Regions from separate parts of the Pseudomonas sp. MBLB4136 genome, predicted to be linked through region 2. Evidence: predicted binding sites of a transcription regulator. Region 2 holds the regulator's gene; each other region holds the start of a gene.
The links. Region 2 encodes sigma-54, which starts transcription at its own class of promoters, with help from an activator protein. Its sites were predicted from a motif close to ANTGGCATNNANNTTGCTNT; they were not measured.
Positions count from the first base shown of each region.

Region 1: a site for sigma-54 is predicted at 2,057-2,076, ahead of glnA (glutamate--ammonia ligase). Genes of this name have one in related genera too.
Region 3: a site for sigma-54 is predicted at 1,858-1,877, ahead of nirB (nitrite reductase large subunit NirB). Genes of this name have one in related genera too.
Region 4: a site for sigma-54 is predicted at 1,823-1,842, ahead of glnK (P-II family nitrogen regulator). Genes of this name have one in related genera too.

Region 1 covers NZ_CP196713.1:287,678-292,264, reverse strand. The annotation lists gene typA (translational GTPase TypA) at 1-224, opposite strand, end outside; gene thiI (tRNA uracil 4-sulfurtransferase ThiI) at 388-1,842, opposite strand; gene glnA (glutamate--ammonia ligase) at 2,170-3,576, shown strand; gene ACSX1D_RS01360 (ISL3 family transposase) at 3,652-4,587, opposite strand, start outside.
Region 2 covers NZ_CP196713.1:3,734,928-3,739,514, reverse strand. The annotation lists gene rapZ (RNase adapter RapZ) at 1-446, opposite strand, end outside; gene ptsN (PTS IIA-like nitrogen regulatory protein PtsN) at 458-922, opposite strand; gene hpf (ribosome hibernation-promoting factor, HPF/YfiA family) at 938-1,246, opposite strand; gene ACSX1D_RS17020 (RNA polymerase factor sigma-54) at 1,436-2,944, opposite strand; gene lptB (LPS export ABC transporter ATP-binding protein) at 3,078-3,803, opposite strand; gene lptA (lipopolysaccharide transport periplasmic protein LptA) at 3,806-4,348, opposite strand; gene lptC (LPS export ABC transporter periplasmic protein LptC) at 4,335-4,587, opposite strand, start outside.
Region 3 covers NZ_CP196713.1:2,681,347-2,685,933, forward strand. The annotation lists gene ACSX1D_RS12215 (protein kinase domain-containing protein) at 62-1,729, shown strand; gene nirB (nitrite reductase large subunit NirB) at 2,024-4,480, shown strand; gene nirD (nitrite reductase small subunit NirD) at 4,477-4,587, shown strand, end outside.
Region 4 covers NZ_CP196713.1:94,329-98,915, forward strand. The annotation lists gene ACSX1D_RS00435 (YifB family Mg chelatase-like AAA ATPase) at 1-1,308, opposite strand, end outside; gene ACSX1D_RS00440 (accessory factor UbiK family protein) at 1,345-1,617, opposite strand; gene glnK (P-II family nitrogen regulator) at 2,045-2,383, shown strand; gene ACSX1D_RS00450 (ammonium transporter) at 2,422-3,735, shown strand; gene ACSX1D_RS00455 (ammonium transporter) at 3,814-4,587, shown strand, end outside.

The DNA.
Region 1 (4,587 bases), 1.4 Mb from region 2:
GTGTCGACGATGTTGATGCGGTAGTCGTTCCAACGGATGGCGGTGTTCTTCGCCAGGATGGTAATGCCGCGTTCCTTTTCCTGGTCGTTGGAGTCCATCACGCGCTCGTCGTTGAGCTCGCCGCGCTCCAGGGTGCCGGACTGACGCAGGAGTTTGTCTACCAGGGTGGTCTTACCATGGTCGACGTGGGCAATGATGGCGATGTTACGTAGATTTTCGATCACTTTTGTATCTCGATCAGAGGATTCGGTGTGCCGCGAAGTCTAGGCGGCGGAGATGAACTGATTGCGAATTCAGCCAGGCGGTGCAAAGACCTGGCGGCAGCTTCAGGCTGCCTCGCGGTCGGGGGGGCGATGGCGGATGCTGCCGCCATTCAGCCCTGGGGTCCTATGCCGGACGATAAACGCGCACATTGGCATGCCCCTCGCTCAGCAGGTGGTGGGCATGCAGGCGGCTCATCACCCCCTTGTCGCAATACAGCAGGTACTGGCGGGTCTCATCCAGCTCCTTGAACTTGCTGTTCAGGGCATAGAAGGGCAGCGCCTGCACCTCGATGCCGGGCAGTTCCAGCGGCTCGTCGTCGACGGCGTCGGGGTGGCGGATGTCGATCACCACATGGCCGGCCAGGGCCTCGTCGACTTCCTCGACCTGCACGTCCTTGCCGAGCTCGTCGATCACCTTGTCGATCGGCAGCAGGGTGGCGCGCTCCAGGGCGCGCTCGAGAATCGCCATGTCGAAGTGCGACTCCTCGTAGGCGATGCGCTCGGGCTTGGCCTTGGTGGTCGGGTTGACCGAGATCACCCCACAGTATTCGGGCATGTGCTTGGCGAACTCGGCGGTGCCGATGGCATAGGCGGTGTCGATGATGTCCTGCTTGTGGCTGGCGATCAGCGGGCGCAGCACCAGCTTGTCGGTGGCCGAGTCGATCACTGTGAGGTTCGGCAAGGTCTGGCTGGACACCTGGGAAATCGCCTCGCCGGTGACCAGGGCGTCGATCTGCAGGCGCTCGGCCATGCGCGTGGAGGCGCGCAGCATCATGCGCTTGAGGATCACGCCCATCTGGCTGTTGTCGACCTTGCCGAGGATCTCGGCCAGCACCTCCTCGAACGGCACGCTGATGAACAGTACGCGCTGCGAGCGGCCGAACTTCTGCCACAGGTAATGCGCCACTTCCATCACCCCCAGCTCGTGGGCGCGGCCGCCGAGGTTGAAGAAGCAGAAATGGGTGATAAGGCCGCGACGCATCATCTGGTAGGCGGCGACGGTGGAGTCGAAGCCGCCGGACATCAGCACCAGGGTCTGCTCCAGCGAGCCCAGCGGGTAGCCACCCAGGCCGTTGTGCTGGCGATGGACGATGAACAGGCGCTGGTCACGGATCTCCATGCGCACCTCGACCTCGGGCTTCTTCAGGTCGATGCCGGCGGCGCCGCACTGCTGGCGCAGCTGGCTGCCGACATAGCGCTCGATGTCCATCGAAGTGAACGCGTGCTTGCCGCCGCGCTTGCAGCGCACGGCGAAGACCTTGCCCGGCAGCTGGTCGGCGAAATGGGTCTTGCACTTGTCCAGCACGTCGTCGAAGTCGCCCAGCGGGTACTCGTGGACCTCGAGGAAATGGATCAGCCCCGGGGTGCAGCGCAGGCGCTCGATCATTTCCTGCAGCACCTTCGGCTCGGCGACCGCGGTTTCCACCTCGAGGTTGTCCCACACACCGCTGACCTGCAGCTGCGGATCGAGATCGCGCAGCACGGTACGGATGTTCTTGGCCAGCTGGCGGATGAAATGCTTGCGCACCGGCCGGCTCTTGATGGTGATTTCGGGGAAAACTTTAACGATCAGTTTCATGAAAACAGTGCGTGCCGGGGCAGCCGAAAAACAGGGGCGCGGATTATAGCGGAAATTGTTCAAGCTTTGATCAAAAATCCCACTCACCCGCCGACGCGCACCATTTGTGTGCGAACGGAAAATTAGCCGCTCTATTTTGGTGCGAAAAATACCGCGATCTCGCCGCACAGCCCGCGCCACCCCTGAGTTTCAGCCCTCCAGCCCATTCCGGGGCACTGGCATGCAATTTGCTCCCTTGTGAGGCAGGTTGTCCTGGCCGACTATCGCGCCGGGCTTCATCGAACTATTGAGGGCTCGCATCCGAGCCTTATCCATCTGGAGGACAGCATGTCGAAGTCGATTCAACTGATTAAAGAACACGACGTGAAGTGGGTTGACCTGCGCTTCACCGACACCAAGGGCAAGCAGCACCACGTCACCATGCCGGCTCGCGACGCCCTGGACGAAGACTTCTTCGAGCACGGCAAGATGTTCGACGGCTCCTCCATCCATGGCTGGAAGGGCATCGAAGCCTCCGACATGATCCTGATGCCGGTCGACGAGACCGCCGTCCTGGACCCCTTCACCGAAGAGCCGACCCTGATCCTGGTCTGCGACATCGTCGAGCCGAGCACCATGCAGGGCTACGACCGCGACCCGCGCTCCATCGCCAAGCGCGCCGAGGAATTCCTCAAGACCACCGGCATCGGCGACACCGTGTTCGTCGGCCCGGAGCCTGAGTTCTTCATCTTCGACGAAGTGAAGTTCAAGTCCGACATCTCCGGCTCCATGTTCAAGATCTACTCCGAGCAGGGCTCGTGGATGACCGACCAGGACGTCGAAGGCGGCAACAAGGGCCACCGCCCGGCCGTCAAGGGCGGTTACTTCCCGGTTCCGCCGTGCGACCACGACCACGAAATCCGTACCGCCATGTGCAACGCCATGGAAGAAATGGGCCTGGTCGTCGAAGTGCACCACCACGAAGTGGCCACTGCCGGCCAGAACGAAATCGGCGTGAAGTTCAACACCCTGGTCGCCAAGGCTGACGAAGTTCAGACCCTGAAGTACTGCGTGCACAACGTCGCCGACGCCTACGGCAAGACCGCCACCTTCATGCCGAAGCCGCTGTACGGCGACAACGGCTCGGGCATGCACGTGCACATGTCCATCTCCAAAGATGGCAAGAACACCTTCTCCGGCGAAGGCTATGCCGGCCTGTCCGACACCGCCCTGTACTTCATCGGCGGCATCATCAAGCACGGCAAGGCGCTGAACGGCTTCACCAACCCGTCGACCAACTCCTACAAGCGTCTGGTCCCGGGCTTCGAAGCGCCGGTGATGCTGGCCTACTCGGCACGCAACCGCTCCGCCTCGATCCGCATCCCCTATGTGTCGAGCCCAAAGGCCCGCCGCATCGAGGCGCGCTTCCCGGACCCGGCTGCCAACCCGTACCTGTGCTTCGCCGCCCTGCTGATGGCCGGCCTGGACGGTATCCAGAACAAGATCCACCCTGGCGATGCGGCCGACAAGAACCTGTACGACCTGCCGCCGGAAGAAGGCAAGCTGATCCCGCAGGTGTGCGGCAGCCTGAAGGAAGCCCTGGAAGAGCTGGACAAGGGCCGCGCGTTCCTGACCAAGGGCGGCGTATTCTCCGACGACTTCATCGATGCCTACATCGAGCTGAAGAGCGAAGAAGAGATCAAGGTGCGCACCTTCGTGCACCCGCTGGAATACGACCTGTACTACAGCGTCTAAAACCGCTGCGCGCCGCCCCGGCGGCGTGACGCACAAGGCCCCGCCCGGCTCAGCCGGCGGGGCCTTTTTTTGGGTTCATCGCACTTTCCCGGGGAAGGCGGCCTTGATTTTCAGGAAGAAGTAGTCCGAGTCGCGGAAGCCATAGGCCATGCGCTTGATGACCTTGATGCGGTTGTTCACCCCCTCCAGCACGCTGGTGTGCATCGGGAAGCGGGCACTGGCGAGGATGCCGCGGAGGTAACGCCTGAGGTTCTTGGCGAAGCGCTGCAGCGGCGCCAGGGCACTGTCCCGGACATGCCGTTGCCAGTCCCGCCAACGCTGCCAGCCCTCCCAGACGCTGGGCGCGTACCAGATGTCCTTGAGCGCATCCTTGAGCAGGTAGACGGTGGCCAGTGACTGATTGGCTTGCAGCAGTTCCTGCAACTGCACCGCCTGCTCGCTCTTGAGGTTGGCCCGGTTGCGCAGCAGCAACCAGCGACTGCGCTTGACCACTTGGCGCGCCGGTTTGTCATGCCGCAGCAGGTTGGCCTGGTCCACGCGGATACGGTCGATCACCTCGCGGCCGTAGCGCGCCACCACATGGAACAGGTCGTACACCACCTCGGCCCGCGGGCAATGGCGCTTCACCTCCAGGTCGAAGGCCGTGTTCATGTCCATCGCCACCGCCTCGATCTGCTGGCAGCGCTCGCCGAGCAGTTCGAAGAACGGCCGAATCGCCTCGCGGCTGTTGCCGTGCCCGACCCACAGCACGCGGGTTCGCTCGGCATCCATGATCACCGTGGCGTAGCGATGGCCCTTGTGCAGGGCGAACTCGTCCATCACCAAGCGCCGCACGTCAGCGGGCTCGAAGGCGCCCACTGCGGCTTCCAATCGACGCTTGTCGATGGCTTTAAGGGTGTGCCAGTGCAAGCCGGTCAGGCGACTGACATGGCTTATCGGCAAGAGCTGCAACAGGCCTTCGAGCCAGATCTGCAAGCGCCGGGTCAAGCGTGCGGCCGGCGCCAACCAGTC
Region 2 (4,587 bases):
AGCTGATAGAGGTTGAGGTGGGTGGTGTCGATCTTCAGGTCGGCCAGGTCGATGATCGGCCCGAGCAGCAGGGACTCGTCGGCGATGGCCTCGGCCAGGGAGCGGCTCTCGTTGGTCAGCGGGTGCCGTCGACGGGTCTCGGAGAAACGCTTGAGCAGGGTTTCCTCGTCGGCGTCCAGGTAGAGCACGTTGCACTGGATGTGGCGCGCACGCACGTCGTCGAGCAGTTCGGGGAAACGCTTGAGCTGGCTGGGCAGATTGCGCGCATCGATCGATACCGCCACCTGGGGATGCAGCAACTCGGTGTGCAGCAGGGCGCGCTCGGCCAGTTCGGGGAGCAGGCCGGCGGGGAGGTTGTCTATGCAGTAGAAGCCGTTGTCCTCGAGGACATCGAGGGCGGTGCTTTTGCCGGAACCGGAGCGACCGCTGACGATGATCAAGCGCATGGGGAAAAGTCCTAACGGCTGCTTTGAACGTCCACCACGACCTGATACAGGGAGTCGTTGCTTTGCGCCTGGCGCAGGCGTTCGCGCACGTCGCCGCGGTCGAGCATGCTGGCGATCTGGCGCAGCAGTTCCAGGTGCTCGTCGGTCGCGGCCTCGGGCACCAGCAGGACGAACAGCAGGTCGACGGGGGCGCCGTCGATGGCGTCGAAATCCACCGGCGCATCCAGGCGCAGCAGGGCGCTGATCGGCGCATTGCAGCCCGCCAGGCGGCAGTGCGGAATGGCGATGCCGTTGCCGAATCCGGTGGAGCCGAGTTTTTCGCGGGCGATCAGGCTCTCGAAGATGTCCTGCCCGGCCAGGTCGGGCAGCTCGCGCGCCACCAGGTTGGCAATCTGTTCGAGTACGCGTTTCTTACTGCCGCCCGGCACGTTCACCAGGGAACGGCCGGGGGTCAGGATGTTTTCAAGTCGGATCATGGGAGGTGAGCGAGGTCAGCGGGCCATGGCGCCCTGCTGGCGTTCGAGCTGCTTTTCCTTGTGCTTGATGAGTTGTCGGTCGAGTTTGTCGGTGAGCAGGTCGATCGCTGCGTACATGTCGTCATGTTCGGCGTTGGCGACCACTTCGCCGCCGGCTATGTGCAGGGTCGCTTCGATCTTCTGCTTGAGCTTTTCGACCTCCATGGTGACCTGCACATTGGTGATCTTGTCGAAGTGGCGCTCCAATCGATTGAGTTTCTCGTCGATGTAGTCGCGTAGGGCGTCGGTCACATCCAGCTGATGTCCACTGATGTTGACTTGCATACCGCTTTCTCCTTGTTGCCGTGTGTAAGAGACAGGCAGTGCTGCCTGCCGCGGGAACACCTTGGCGTGGAAGACTCGGACCCACCGAACCCGGCATGTCGCTATCCGGCGCGACCGCTCTGGTCGCTGCAGGGAGTATTGCGAGCTGTGCTGCGTTGTGTGTTGACCTGTCTTCCGTTGAGTGCCGCCTTACATCAACCGCTTGCGCTCACTGGAGGGCGCTATACCGAGGGATTCACGGTATTTGGCGACCGTGCGGCGGGCCACTTGAATGCCCTGTGCCTCCAGTAAACCAGCGATCTTGCTGTCACTCAACGGCTTTTTTGCATTTTCCGCGGCCACCAGTTTCTTGATGATCGCGCGGATCGCCGTCGACGAGCACTCGCCGCCCTCGGCGGTGCTGACGTGGCTGGAGAAGAAATACTTCAGCTCGTAGATGCCGCGCGGGGTGTGCATGAATTTCTGCGTGGTGACCCGCGAGATGGTCGATTCATGCATGCCGACCGCTTCGGCAATGTCGTGCAGCACCAGTGGCTTCATCGCCTCGTCGCCGTAGTCGAGGAAGCCGCGTTGGTGCTCGACGATCTGGGTGGCGACCTTCATCAGGGTTTCGTTGCGGCTCTGCAGGCTCTTGATGAACCAGCGCGCCTCCTGCAGCTGATTGCGCATGAAGGTGTTGTCGGCGCTGGAGTCGGCACGTTTGACGAAGCCGGCGTACTGCGGATTGACCCGCAGGCGGGGCATGGCTTCCTGGTTGAGCTCGACCAGCCAGCGTTCGTTGTGCTTGCGCACGATGACGTCCGGCACCACGTACTCCGGCTCGCCGGACTGGATCTGCGAGCCGGGACGCGGATTGAGGCTCTGGATCAGCTCGATGACCTGGCGCAGCTCGTCTTCCTTGAGTTTCATGCGTCGCATCAGCTGGCTGTAGTCGCGGCTGCCGAGCAGGTCGAGGTAGTCGCCGGCCAGGCGTTGGGCTTCGGCCAGCCAGGGTGACTTGGGCGGCAACTGGCGCAGCTGCAGCAGCAAACATTCGCGCAGGTCGCGGGCGGCTATGCCGGCGGGCTCGAACTGCTGGATGCGGTGTAGCACCGCCTCGACCTCGTCGAGCTCGATGTCCAGCTCCGGGTCGAAGGCCTCGACCACTTCCTCCAGGCTCTCTTCCAGGTAGCCCTGTTCGTTGATGCAGTCGATCAGGGTGACGGCGATCAGTCGGTCCTTGTCGGACATCGGCGCCAGATTGAGCTGCCAGAGCAGGTGGCTCTGCAGGCTCTCGCCGCTGGAGGTGCGGGTGGTGAAGTCCCACTCGTCGTCGTCATTGCTCGGCAGGCTGCTGGCGCTGGTCTGATAGACGTCTTCCCAGGCGGTGTCGACCGGCAGCTCGTTGGGGATGCGCTCGTTCCATTCGCCGTCCTCCAGGTTGTCCACCGTCTGCGACGTTTCCTGGTAGCTGGTTTCCTGGTAGGGCTCTTCCTGCTTGCTGGCAGGGGAGGGGTTGTCGGCGCCATCGGCCAGGGGATCGGAGTTGTCGAAGTCGTCGCCGTCTTCCTGGCGCTCGAGCATCGGGTTGGACTCCAAGGCCTCCTGGATCTCCTGTTGCAGATCCAGGGTGGACAGTTGAAGTAGGCGAATGGCCTGTTGCAGCTGCGGGGTCATCGTCAGCTGCTGGCCCATCTTCAGGACTAGCGATGGTTTCATTGCAGACCTTTTATACCGGCGTCTGTGCGCAATCCACTACAGGGCGCCGAAGCGCCGCAAGGAAGCAAATTATATGCCCGCTTCCGAGTGTTTTGCCTAGCATTAGCTGCAGTGCGGTGGAGAAAAGCCGCCGCTAGAGACGGAATTCGTGGCCCAGGTAAACCTCTTTGACCATTTGGTTGGCCAGAATGGCGGCGGCATCGCCTTCGGCGATCAGCTGGCCATCGCTGACGATGTAGGCCGTCTCGCAGATGTCCAGGGTCTCGCGGACGTTGTGATCGGTGATCAGTACGCCGATCCCCTTGGCCTTGAGGTGATGGATGATCTGCTTGATGTCGCCGACCGAGATCGGGTCGACCCCGGCGAAGGGTTCGTCGAGCAGAATGAATTTCGGGGCGGTGGCCAGCGCCCGGGCAATCTCCACGCGCCGCCGTTCGCCGCCGGACAGGCTCATGCCGAGGTTGTCGCGGATGTGGCTGATGTGGAACTCCTGCAGCAGGTTCTCCAGCTCATCCCGGCGTGCCCCGCGATCCAGGTCCTTGCGCGTCTCGAGGACGGCCATGATGTTGTCGGCCACGCTGAGTTTGCGGAAGATCGAGGCCTCCTGGGGCAGGTAGCCGATGCCGGCGCGCGCACGGCCATGCATGGGTTGATGGCTGACGTCGTGGTCGTCGATCAGCACGCGGCCCTGATCGGCACGCACCAGGCCTACGATCATGTAGAAGCAGGTGGTCTTGCCGGCACCGTTGGGGCCGAGCAGGCCGACGATCTGCCCGCTGTCGATGCTCAGGCTGACGTCGCGGACGACCTGGCGACCTTTGTAGCTCTTGGCCAGGTGTTGGGCTTTCAGAGTGGCCATCGCTACTGCGCCTGCTGGTCGGCTGGTTTGTTCTTCGGCTGGATCACCATGTCGATGCGTGGGCGCGGCGTGGACACCTTGGTGCCGGTGGCGCGACCGGCGTTGACGATCTGCCGACGGGTGTCATAGACGATCTTCTCGCCTTCGAAGGTGTTGCCTTCCTGGATCACCTTGGCCTGGTCGATCAGCACGATGCGCTCGCTGGCGGCGAAGTACTGGATGGTCAGGCCGTAGGCCTTGACGACCTGCTTGTCGGCGGCCGGCTTCTGCTCGTAATAGGCGGGCTTGCCGACCGAGGTGAAGATCTCGATGTCGCCCTGGGCATTCTGGGTGATGGTCACCGTGTCGCCGGTGATCTTCAGGGTGCCCTGGGTGATGATGACGTCGCCGCGATAGACGGCCACGCCTTGCCGGTCGTCCAGTTCGGCGCTGTCGGCTTGCACGCGAATGGGCTGATCACGGTCGGATGGCAGCGCCCAGGCGCAGGCGCTTCCGAGCGCGGCGCTCAAACTGAGCAGAAGGGGGAGGGTTTTAACGAACCTCATGCTGGCCTCTTACGTTGGACAGCAGGAGCATCCTGCCGTCATTCAAGTACGCTTTCATTCCTTGTGCCGTGGTCACCCCATTGGCCGCGTCGATTCTAACGGCTTGCTGGGTCTGCGCATATTCCTTCTCCGGGAACAGCGTCAGGCGGCTGGTGGTGAGGATGGTGGGGCGGCCCTTGGCGTCGGTGCGCTCGACGCGCACCTTGTCGATCAGTTCGACTTCCTTGCCTTCGGGCGCC
Region 3 (4,587 bases), 1.1 Mb from region 2:
CCCTCGCAGCCATGCCCCAGTCTCGCCTTTGCCTCAGCCCTCCCCTTACAGGACAGCCATGATGGCCCTGCAACTGAGCTTCGGCGACGCCACGGCCACCGGCCCTCGACAAGAGAACCAGGACGCCCTGCGCGTGGTGACGCCGGCACCGGCCCTGGCGGCGAGCAAGGGCTACCTGTTCGCCCTGGCCGATGGCGTCAGCCAATGCGCCGATGGCGGCCTGGCCGCCCGCGCGACCCTGCAGGCCCTGGCCCTGGACTACTACGCCACCCCGGAGACCTGGGCGGTGGCGCAGTCGCTGGACCGCCTGCTGGTGGCCCACAATCGCTGGCTGCAGGCCAATGGCGGCGGCCAGCCGCTGCTCACCACCCTCACCGCCCTGGTCCTGCGCGGCCGGCGCTTCACCCTGGCGCATGTCGGCGACTGCCGTGCCTATCGCTGGCACGCCGGCCAGCTCGAACGCCTCAGTGAGGACCATGTGTGGGAACAGCCGGGCATGCAGCATGTGCTCAAGCGCGCCCTGGGCCTGGACCAGCACCTGGTGGTGGACTACCTGGACGGCGAGCTGCGCGCGGGCGAGAGCTTCCTGCTGGTCAGCGACGGGGTCTGGGCGGTGCTCGGCGACCTGGGCATCCAGCGCATCCTGCACGACGAACCAGACCCCGCCGCGGCCTCGCGGGCACTGGTCAGCGCCGCCCACCTGGCCGGCAGCCAGGACAATGCCAGCGCCCTGCTGGTGCGGGTCGAGGGTCTGCCGCAGACCGACCTGGCCGATACCCTGGCGCAGCTCGCGGCCTGGCCACTGCCGCCGCGGCTACGCGAAGGTCAGACGTTCGAGGGCTGGCAGGTCGACCGCCTGCTCGCCGAGTCGCGCCAGTCGCTGGTCTACCGGGTGCGCGATGCCCAGGCGCGGCGCTGGCTGCTCAAGACCCTGCCGCCCTCCCGTGCCGACGAGCCCCAGGCCGGGCCGGCGCTGCTGCTCGAGGAGTGGTTCCTGCGCCGCGTGGCCGGCCGCCACTTCGCCGAGGTGCATCCGCTGCCACAGCGCCAACACCTGTACTACCTGCAACGCGAGTACGCCGGACAGACCCTCGCCGAGCACCTGCGCCTGTCCGGCCCGCTGCCGCTGCCGGAGTGGCTGGACATCGCCCCGCGCCTGCTCAAGGCCGTGGGCATGCTGCACCGGCGCAATATCCTGCATCGCGACATCAAGCCGGAGAACCTGCTGTGGGGCGATGACGGCGAACTGCGCCTGGTGGATTTCGGCCTGGCCTACTGCCCCGGGCTGTCGCGGGACGAGGCCGGCAGCCTGCCTGGCACGCCCAGCTATATCGCTCCGGAATGCTTCGGCGGCAGCCCGCCCAACCCCGGTCAGGACCTCTACGCCGCCGGCGTGACCCTCTACCACCTGCTCACCGGCCACTACCCCTACGGCGAGATCGAGGCCTTCCAGCATCCGCGCTTCAGCACGCCGACGCCGGCCAGCCGCTATCGCCCCGACCTGCCGAGCTGGCTGGACGAGAGCCTGACTCGCGCAGTCAGCGCCGACCCGCAGCAGCGCTATGAAACCGCCGAGGAATGGCTGCTGGCCCTGGAACAGGGTGAGCGCCAGGCCCTCAGCAGCCGGCCCAGGCCGCTGCTGGAGCGTGAGCCGCTGCTGGTCTGGCGCACGGTGGCGCTGGTTTCCCTGCTGCTCAACCTGGCCCTGCTGGTCCTGCTGCTGAGCTAGGCGCCACGCCGTGACGATGCACCATAAGGGCGCAACTCGCCTTAAACAGGTGCGCCGGCAGCCTCCCGGAGCCGCCCCGGACATGAGCAGAAAGCGCTGCAGCCCCCGGTAACCGAGCATTCGGCAAAGTTGGCACAGAGCCTGCTAAAGCACTCATACAAATCAAAAAAGCGCGACCTTCAACGTGGAAGGTCGCGCTTCCCGAGAGAACGGGACCAGGACAAAGGCGTCCTCGCTAGGTGACTAGCGGGACGCCTTTTTTTGTTTTCCGGTTTTGCGTGACGGTGAGGAACCATGAAAAAACTCAAGTTGGTGATGATCGGCAACGGCATGGCCGGAGTCCGTACCCTCGAAGAGCTGCTCAAGCTCGCCCCCGACCTCTATGAGATCACCGTGTTTGGTGCCGAACCGCATCCGAACTACAACCGCATCCTGCTCTCGCCGGTGCTGGCCGGCGAACAGACCTTCGAGGAGATCGTCCTCAACGACCTCGCCTGGTACGCCGACAACGGCATCGACCTGCGCCTGGGGCGCAAGGTGCTGGAGATCGACCGCAAGGCGCGCAAGGTGATCGCCGACGACGGCAGCGAAGCCGAGTATGACCGCCTGCTCATCGCCACCGGCTCCAACCCCTTCATCCTGCCGATTCCCGGCAAGGACCTGGACGGGGTGATCGGCTACCGCGACATCGCCGACACCCAGACCATGATGGACACCGCCAAGACCCATAAGCACGCGGTGGTGATCGGCGGTGGCCTGCTCGGCCTGGAAGCGGCCAATGGCCTCAAGCTGCGCGGCATGGACGTCACCGTAGTGCATATCGGCGACTGGCTGCTGGAGCGCCAGCTCGACCGCACCGCCGGCGACCTGCTGCAGAAGTCCCTGGAGGACCGCGGCCTGAAGTTCCTCCTGCCCAAGCACACCGCCGAGCTGCTGGACAACGGCGAAGGCCGGGTCTGCGCGGTGAAGTTCAAGGATGGCGAGGTGATCCCCGCCGACCTGGTGGTGATGGCCGCCGGCATCCGTCCCAACACCGAACTGGCGGAGCAGGCCGGGATCGCCTGCAATCGCGGCATCCTGGTCAACGACACCATGCAGACCTTCGACCCGCGGGTCTACGCCATCGGCGAATGCGCCAGCCATCGCGGCATCGCCTACGGCCTGGTGGCGCCGCTGTTCGAGCAGGCCAAGGTCTGCGCCAACCACCTGGCCCAGCTCGGCTTCTCCCGCTACCAGGGCTCGGTGACCTCGACCAAGCTCAAGGTCACCGGCATCGACCTGTTCTCCGCCGGCGAATTCATGGGCGCCGAGGGGACTGAAACCATCACCCTGTCCGACCCCATCGGCGGCGTGTACAAGAAACTGGTGATCAAGGACGACGTGCTGGTCGGCGCCTGCCTGTACGGCGACACCGCCGACGGCGGCTGGTACTTCCGCCAGATCCGCGAGAACCACAACGTCAGCGAGATCCGCGACCACCTGATGTTCGGCGAGAACGCCATCGGCGACGTCGGCCACCAGGGCGCCGACAAGACCGCCAACATGCCCGACAGCATGGAGGTGTGCGGCTGTAACGGCGTGTGCAAGGGCACTATCGTCAAGGCCATCCAGGAGAACGGCCTGTTCTCGGTTGACGAGGTCAAGAAGCACACCAAGGCCGCCAGTTCCTGCGGCTCCTGCGCCGGATTGGTCGAGCAGATCCTGATCAGCACGGTCGGCGGCGCCGCCGACGTCAAACCCAAGAGCGAGAAGGCCATCTGCGGCTGCAGCGAGCTCAACCATGGGCAGATCCGCAAGGCCATCCGCGAGCAGCACCTGACCAGCCTCAGCCAGGCCATGGCCTTCATGAACTGGAGCACGCCCAACGGCTGCGCCACCTGCCGCCCGGCGCTGAACTACTACCTGATCTCCACCTGGCCGGGCGAGGCCAAGGACGACCCGCAGTCGCGCCTGATCAACGAGCGCGCCCACGCCAACATCCAGAAGGACGGCACCTACTCGGTGGTGCCGCGCATGTGGGGCGGGGTGACCAACCCCTCCGAGCTGCGCCGCATCGCCGATGTGGCCGACAAGTACAACGTGCCCATGGTCAAGGTCACCGGTGGCCAGCGCATCGACCTCCTGGGCATCAAGAAGGACGACCTGCCGGCGGTGTGGAAGGAGCTGGACATGCCTTCCGGCCACGCCTACGGCAAGTCCATCCGCACCGTGAAGACCTGCGTGGGCAGCGAGTTCTGCCGCTTCGGCACACAGAACTCGACCCAGCTGGGCATCGACCTGGAGCACGACCTGTTCAACATGTGGTCGCCGCACAAGGTCAAGCTGGCCGTCTCCGGCTGCCCGCGCAACTGCGCCGAGGCCGGCATCAAGGACGTCGGCATCATCGGCGTGGACTCCGGTTTCGAGATGTACATCGGCGGCAACGGCGGCATCAAGACCGAGGTCGCGGAGTTCTTCGTCAAGCTCAAGACCGCCGAGGAGGTGCGCGAGTACAACGGCGCCTTCCTCCAGCTCTATCGCGAGGAAGCCTTCTACCTGGAGCGCACCGTGCACTACATGCAGCGTGTGGGCATGGAGCACATCAAGAAGGCCGTGCTCGAAGACGCCGACAACCGCAAGGCGCTCAATGCCCGCCTGCAATACGCGCTGTCCTTCGAGCAGGACCCGTGGAAGGAACGCATCGAAACCCCGAACCTGAAGAAAGAGTTCGACCGCATCAATGTCGTGCAGCTCGAGGAGGCCTCCGTATGAACTGGCTGGATATCTGCGCCCTAGACGAGATCAACGTGCTGGGCTCGCGCATCGTCAATGGCCCGAAAGGCGACATCGCGCTGTTTCGCACCTCCGACGACGAAGTC
Region 4 (4,587 bases), 1.2 Mb from region 2:
CTGGCGCAGCCCTGCCAGGTCGAGGAAGGCGTTGGCCAGGCCCTGGCGCGCCAACTGTCGTTGCCGCGCCGCGGCGACTCGGGCGGCGGCGCTGGCGGTGTCGATACCGTCGCTGGCCGGCGCCTGCAGGGACGTGGTTTCGCGGGCTACGGTCAGGTGCAGGTCGATGCGGTCGAGCAGCGGGCCGGAGAGCTTGCCGCGGTAGCGGGCGACCTGCTCCGGGGTGCAGCGACAGCGGCCGCTGGGGTCGCCGAGGTAGCCGCAGGGGCAGGGGTTCATCGCCGCCACCAGCTGGAAGCGCGCCGGGAAACGCACCTTGTCGCGGGCCCGGGCGATGACGATCTGCCCGCTTTCCAGGGGCTCGCGCAGCACCTCGAGGACCTTGCGGTCGAACTCGGGCAGTTCGTCGAGAAACAGCACACCCTGATGCGCCAGGGTGATCTCGCCGGGTTGCGGGCGGCTGCCGCCGCCGACCAGGGCCGGCCCGGAGGCGCTGTGGTGGGGCGTGCGGAACGGTCGTTGCGGCCAGGCGTCCAGCGGCGCGTGGCTGGCCACCGAGTGTATCGCCGCCACTTCCAGGGCCTCCTGCTCGTCCAGCGGCGGCAGCAGGCCGGGCAGGCGGCTGGCCAGCAGGGTCTTGCCGGTGCCGGGCGGGCCGCTGAACAGCAGGTTGTGCGATCCGGCGGCGGCCACCAGCAGGGCGCGCTTGGCGGCGGCCTGGCCCTGCACCTCGGCCAGATCCGGATAGGGGCGGGTCTGGCGCAGCAGGCCACGGGACTGGAAGGGCTCGAGGGGCGTCTGGCCGCTGAGGTGGGCGGCCAGCTCCAGCAGGTGCTCGACGGCGATCACCGTCAGTCCCGAGGCCAGGCTGGCTTCCTCGGCATTGGCCCTGGGCACCACCAGGGTGCGGCCGGCGGCGCGGGCCGCCAGGGCGGCGGGCAACACCCCCTGCACCGGGCGCACAGCGCCGGACAGGGCCAGCTCGCCGAGGCACTCGAGCGACTCCAGCGCGGCGCCGGGCAGCTGGCCGCTGGCGGCGAGAATCCCCAGGGCGATGGCCAGGTCGAAGCGCCCGCCGTCCTTCGGCAGGTCGGCGGGGGCCAGGTTCAGGGTGATGCGCCGGGGCGGGAAGTCGAAGGCCGAGTTGAGGATGGCGCTGCGCACGCGATCCTTGCTCTCCTTCACCGCCGTCTCGGGCAGGCCGACCAGCGCCAGGGACGGCAGGCCGTTGGCCAGGTGGGCCTCGACGGTGACCGCGGGCGCCTCGACGCCGACTTGGGCGCGGCTATGGACTATGGCCAGGGACATCGATCACTCCTTGATCGTCTGCCTCGCGGGAGCGCGTTACTCGGCGGGCGGTTGCGGCTCGCTGGCGAGGCGGGCTTCGAGTTCGGCCACCTTGGCCTCCAGCGCCTCCAGGCGGGCGCGGGTACGCGCCAGCACGGTCATCTGGCTGTCGAACTCTTCCCGGCTGACCAGGCCGAGCTTGCTGAAGCCGCTCTGCAGCAGCGCCTTGAACTGGGCTTCGAATTCGCTGCGCGGCAGCGGCGTGTCGCCGTTGAACAGGCGCGAGGCATGGGCGCCGAGGGCGTCGAGCAGGGCTTTGGGTGGCAGCATGACGGGGGTTCCAGTGACAAACGGCGGCAGTGTAGCACGCGCCCCGCAGCTGGGCGCCGGCCACCGGTTAGGTCAGCGCCGCGCACGATTATCGCGCGTCCGGCGCCGGGGGCATGCACCGATATTGTGCGTTTGCCGTGCGGCAAACCCAGGGCGAAAGCCACACGCAGGGGTTAACTGCCTGAAAAAAGGCGTATTTCAATGAACTGGCAAGGTTTCTGCTTATGCCTTATTAACCATGCACCAATGCGGTTTCGGTGCGCCAGTCGAGGCGGTGGAGTGCCTCGACTGCAGCGGTTGACGGAGATTGGTGCCGTAGCGGCCGAGTTAGGGCGGTCGATGCATTACAAAAGCCAGGCACTGCGCATAGACTTGAGCCGGGTTCGTAATTCCTGGGGCAAGTCCACCTTACACGGGAGAAAGTTACATGAAGCTAGTCACTGCCATCATCAAGCCGTTCAAGCTGGACGACGTCCGTGAGTCACTGTCGGAGATCGGCGTGCAGGGCATTACCGTCACCGAGGTCAAGGGCTTCGGTCGGCAGAAGGGTCACACCGAGCTGTACCGCGGCGCCGAATACGTGGTCGATTTCCTGCCGAAGGTGAAGATCGACGTGGCCATCGCCGACGACCAACTGGATCGCGTGATCGAGGCCATCACCAAGGCCGCCAACACCGGCAAGATCGGTGACGGCAAGATTTTCGTGGTCAACCTGGAGCAGGCCATCCGCATCCGTACCGGCGAAACCGATACCGACGCGATCTAAGCGCCCTTCGAACCCCCCAAAGCCCCAGGAGTTAAACCATGACTCTGCGAACATTCGCAGGGCTAGGAGCCCTATTGTCTCTCGTTCCGGGCCTTGCCCTGGCCGACGAGGCAGGCCTGAACGGCGGCGATACAGCCTGGATGCTGGTCGCGACCGTCCTGGTCCTGTTCATGACCATACCCGGTCTGGCGCTGTTCTACGCGGGCATGGTGCGTTCCAAGAACGTGCTGTCGGTGCTCATGCAGTGCTTCGCCATCTGTGCCCTGATCAGCCTGCTGTGGGTGGTCTACGGCTACAGCATGACGTTCGACACCACCGGCATGGAGCAGGGGGTGGTCAACTTCAATTCCTTCGTCGGCGGCCTGTCCAAGGCCTTCCTAACCGGTCTGACCCTCGACAGCCTGGTGGCGGGCGTGCCGGAGAGCGTGTTCATCACCTTCCAGATGACCTTCGCCATCATCACCCCGGCGCTGATGGTCGGTGCCTTCGCCGAGCGTATGAAGTTCTCGGCCATGCTGGTGTTCATGGCGATCTGGTTCACCCTGGTCTACGTGCCCATCGCGCACATGGTTTGGGGCGGTGACGGCGCGCTGATGTGGGATTGGGGCGTGCTGGACTTCGCCGGTGGCACCGTGGTGCACATCAATGCCGGGATCGCCGGCCTGGTGGCCTGCCTGGTGCTGGGCAAGCGCAAGGGCTTCCCGACGACCGCCATGGCGCCGCACAACCTGGGCTACACCCTGATCGGCGCGAGCATGCTGTGGGTCGGCTGGTTCGGCTTCAACGCCGGCTCGGCGGTGGCCGCCAATGGCACCGCGGGCATGGCCATGCTGGTCACCCAGATCGCCACGGCCACGGCGGCCCTGGGCTGGATGTTCGCCGAGTGGATCACCCACCGTAAGCCCAGCGTGCTGGGCATCGCCTCCGGCGCGGTGGCGGGCCTGGTGGCGATCACCCCGGCCTCGGGTACCGCGGGGCCCATGGGCGCCCTGGCGATCGGCCTGGCGTCCGGGGTGATCTGCTTCTTCTGCGCCACCAGCCTGAAACGCAAGCTGGGTTATGACGACTCCCTGGACGTCTTCGGCGTGCATGCGGTCGGCGGCATGGTCGGGGCCGTTCTTACCGGTGCGTTCGCCGCACCGGCCCTGGGGGGCTTCGGCGAGGTGGAAAACATCCCGGCGCAGCTCTGGGTACAGGTCGAGGGCGTGGTCTTCACGGTGGTCTACACCGCGGTGCTGACCTTCCTGATCCTGAAAGTGATTGAGTTGGTAATGGGCCTGCGCGTCAGCGACGAGGAGGAGACGGTCGGTCTCGACCTCGCCCTGCACAACGAGCGTGGCTACAACCTGTAAGCACACGGAGCGCGTCCGTCATCTGGGCGGGCGCCCTAACCGAACGGCGCGATGACGCGTCACGGCAAGAGGTGAATCATGGACAACACGGCATTGACTGCTTTGCAGTACGGTTTCGATACCTTCTATTTTCTGGTCTGCGGCGCCCTGGTGATGTGGATGGCGGCGGGTTTCGCCATGCTCGAGGCGGGGTTGGTGCGGGCCAAGAACACCACCGAGATTCTCACCAAGAACATCTCCCTGTATGCGGTCGCCAGCGTCATGTACCTGCTGATCGGCTACCACATCATGTACTCCAGCCCGGAGGGCGGCATCCTGCCGAGCCTGGGCTTCCTGCTCGGCGCGGAGAATGGCGCCGACGCGGTGCTCGGCGGCGCTGACGATGCGCCTTACTACTCGGCGCGCTCCGACTTCTTCTTCCAGGTGGTGTTCGCCGCCACCTGTATGTCGATCGTTTCCGGTGCGGTGGCCGAGCGCATGAAGCTGTGGGCGTTCCTCGCCTTCGCGGTGGTCATGACCGGCTTTATCTACCCGGTGCAGGGCTTCTGGAAGTGGGGCTCGGGCTTCCTCAACGAGGCCGGTTTCCTCGACTTCGCCGGCTCCGGTGTGGTGCACATGGCCGGTGCCTCTGCCGCCCTGGCCGGGGTCCTGCTGCTCGGTGCGCGTAAAGGCAAGTACGGTGCCGGCGGCCAGATCAACGCCATCCCCGGTTCCAACCTGCCCCTGGCGACCCTCGGCACCTTCATCCTGTGGATGGGCTGGTTCGGCTTCAACGGCGGCTCGCAGCTGAAGATGAGCACCGTCGAGGACGCCAACGCGGTGGCCCAGGTGTTCGTCAACACCAACATGGCG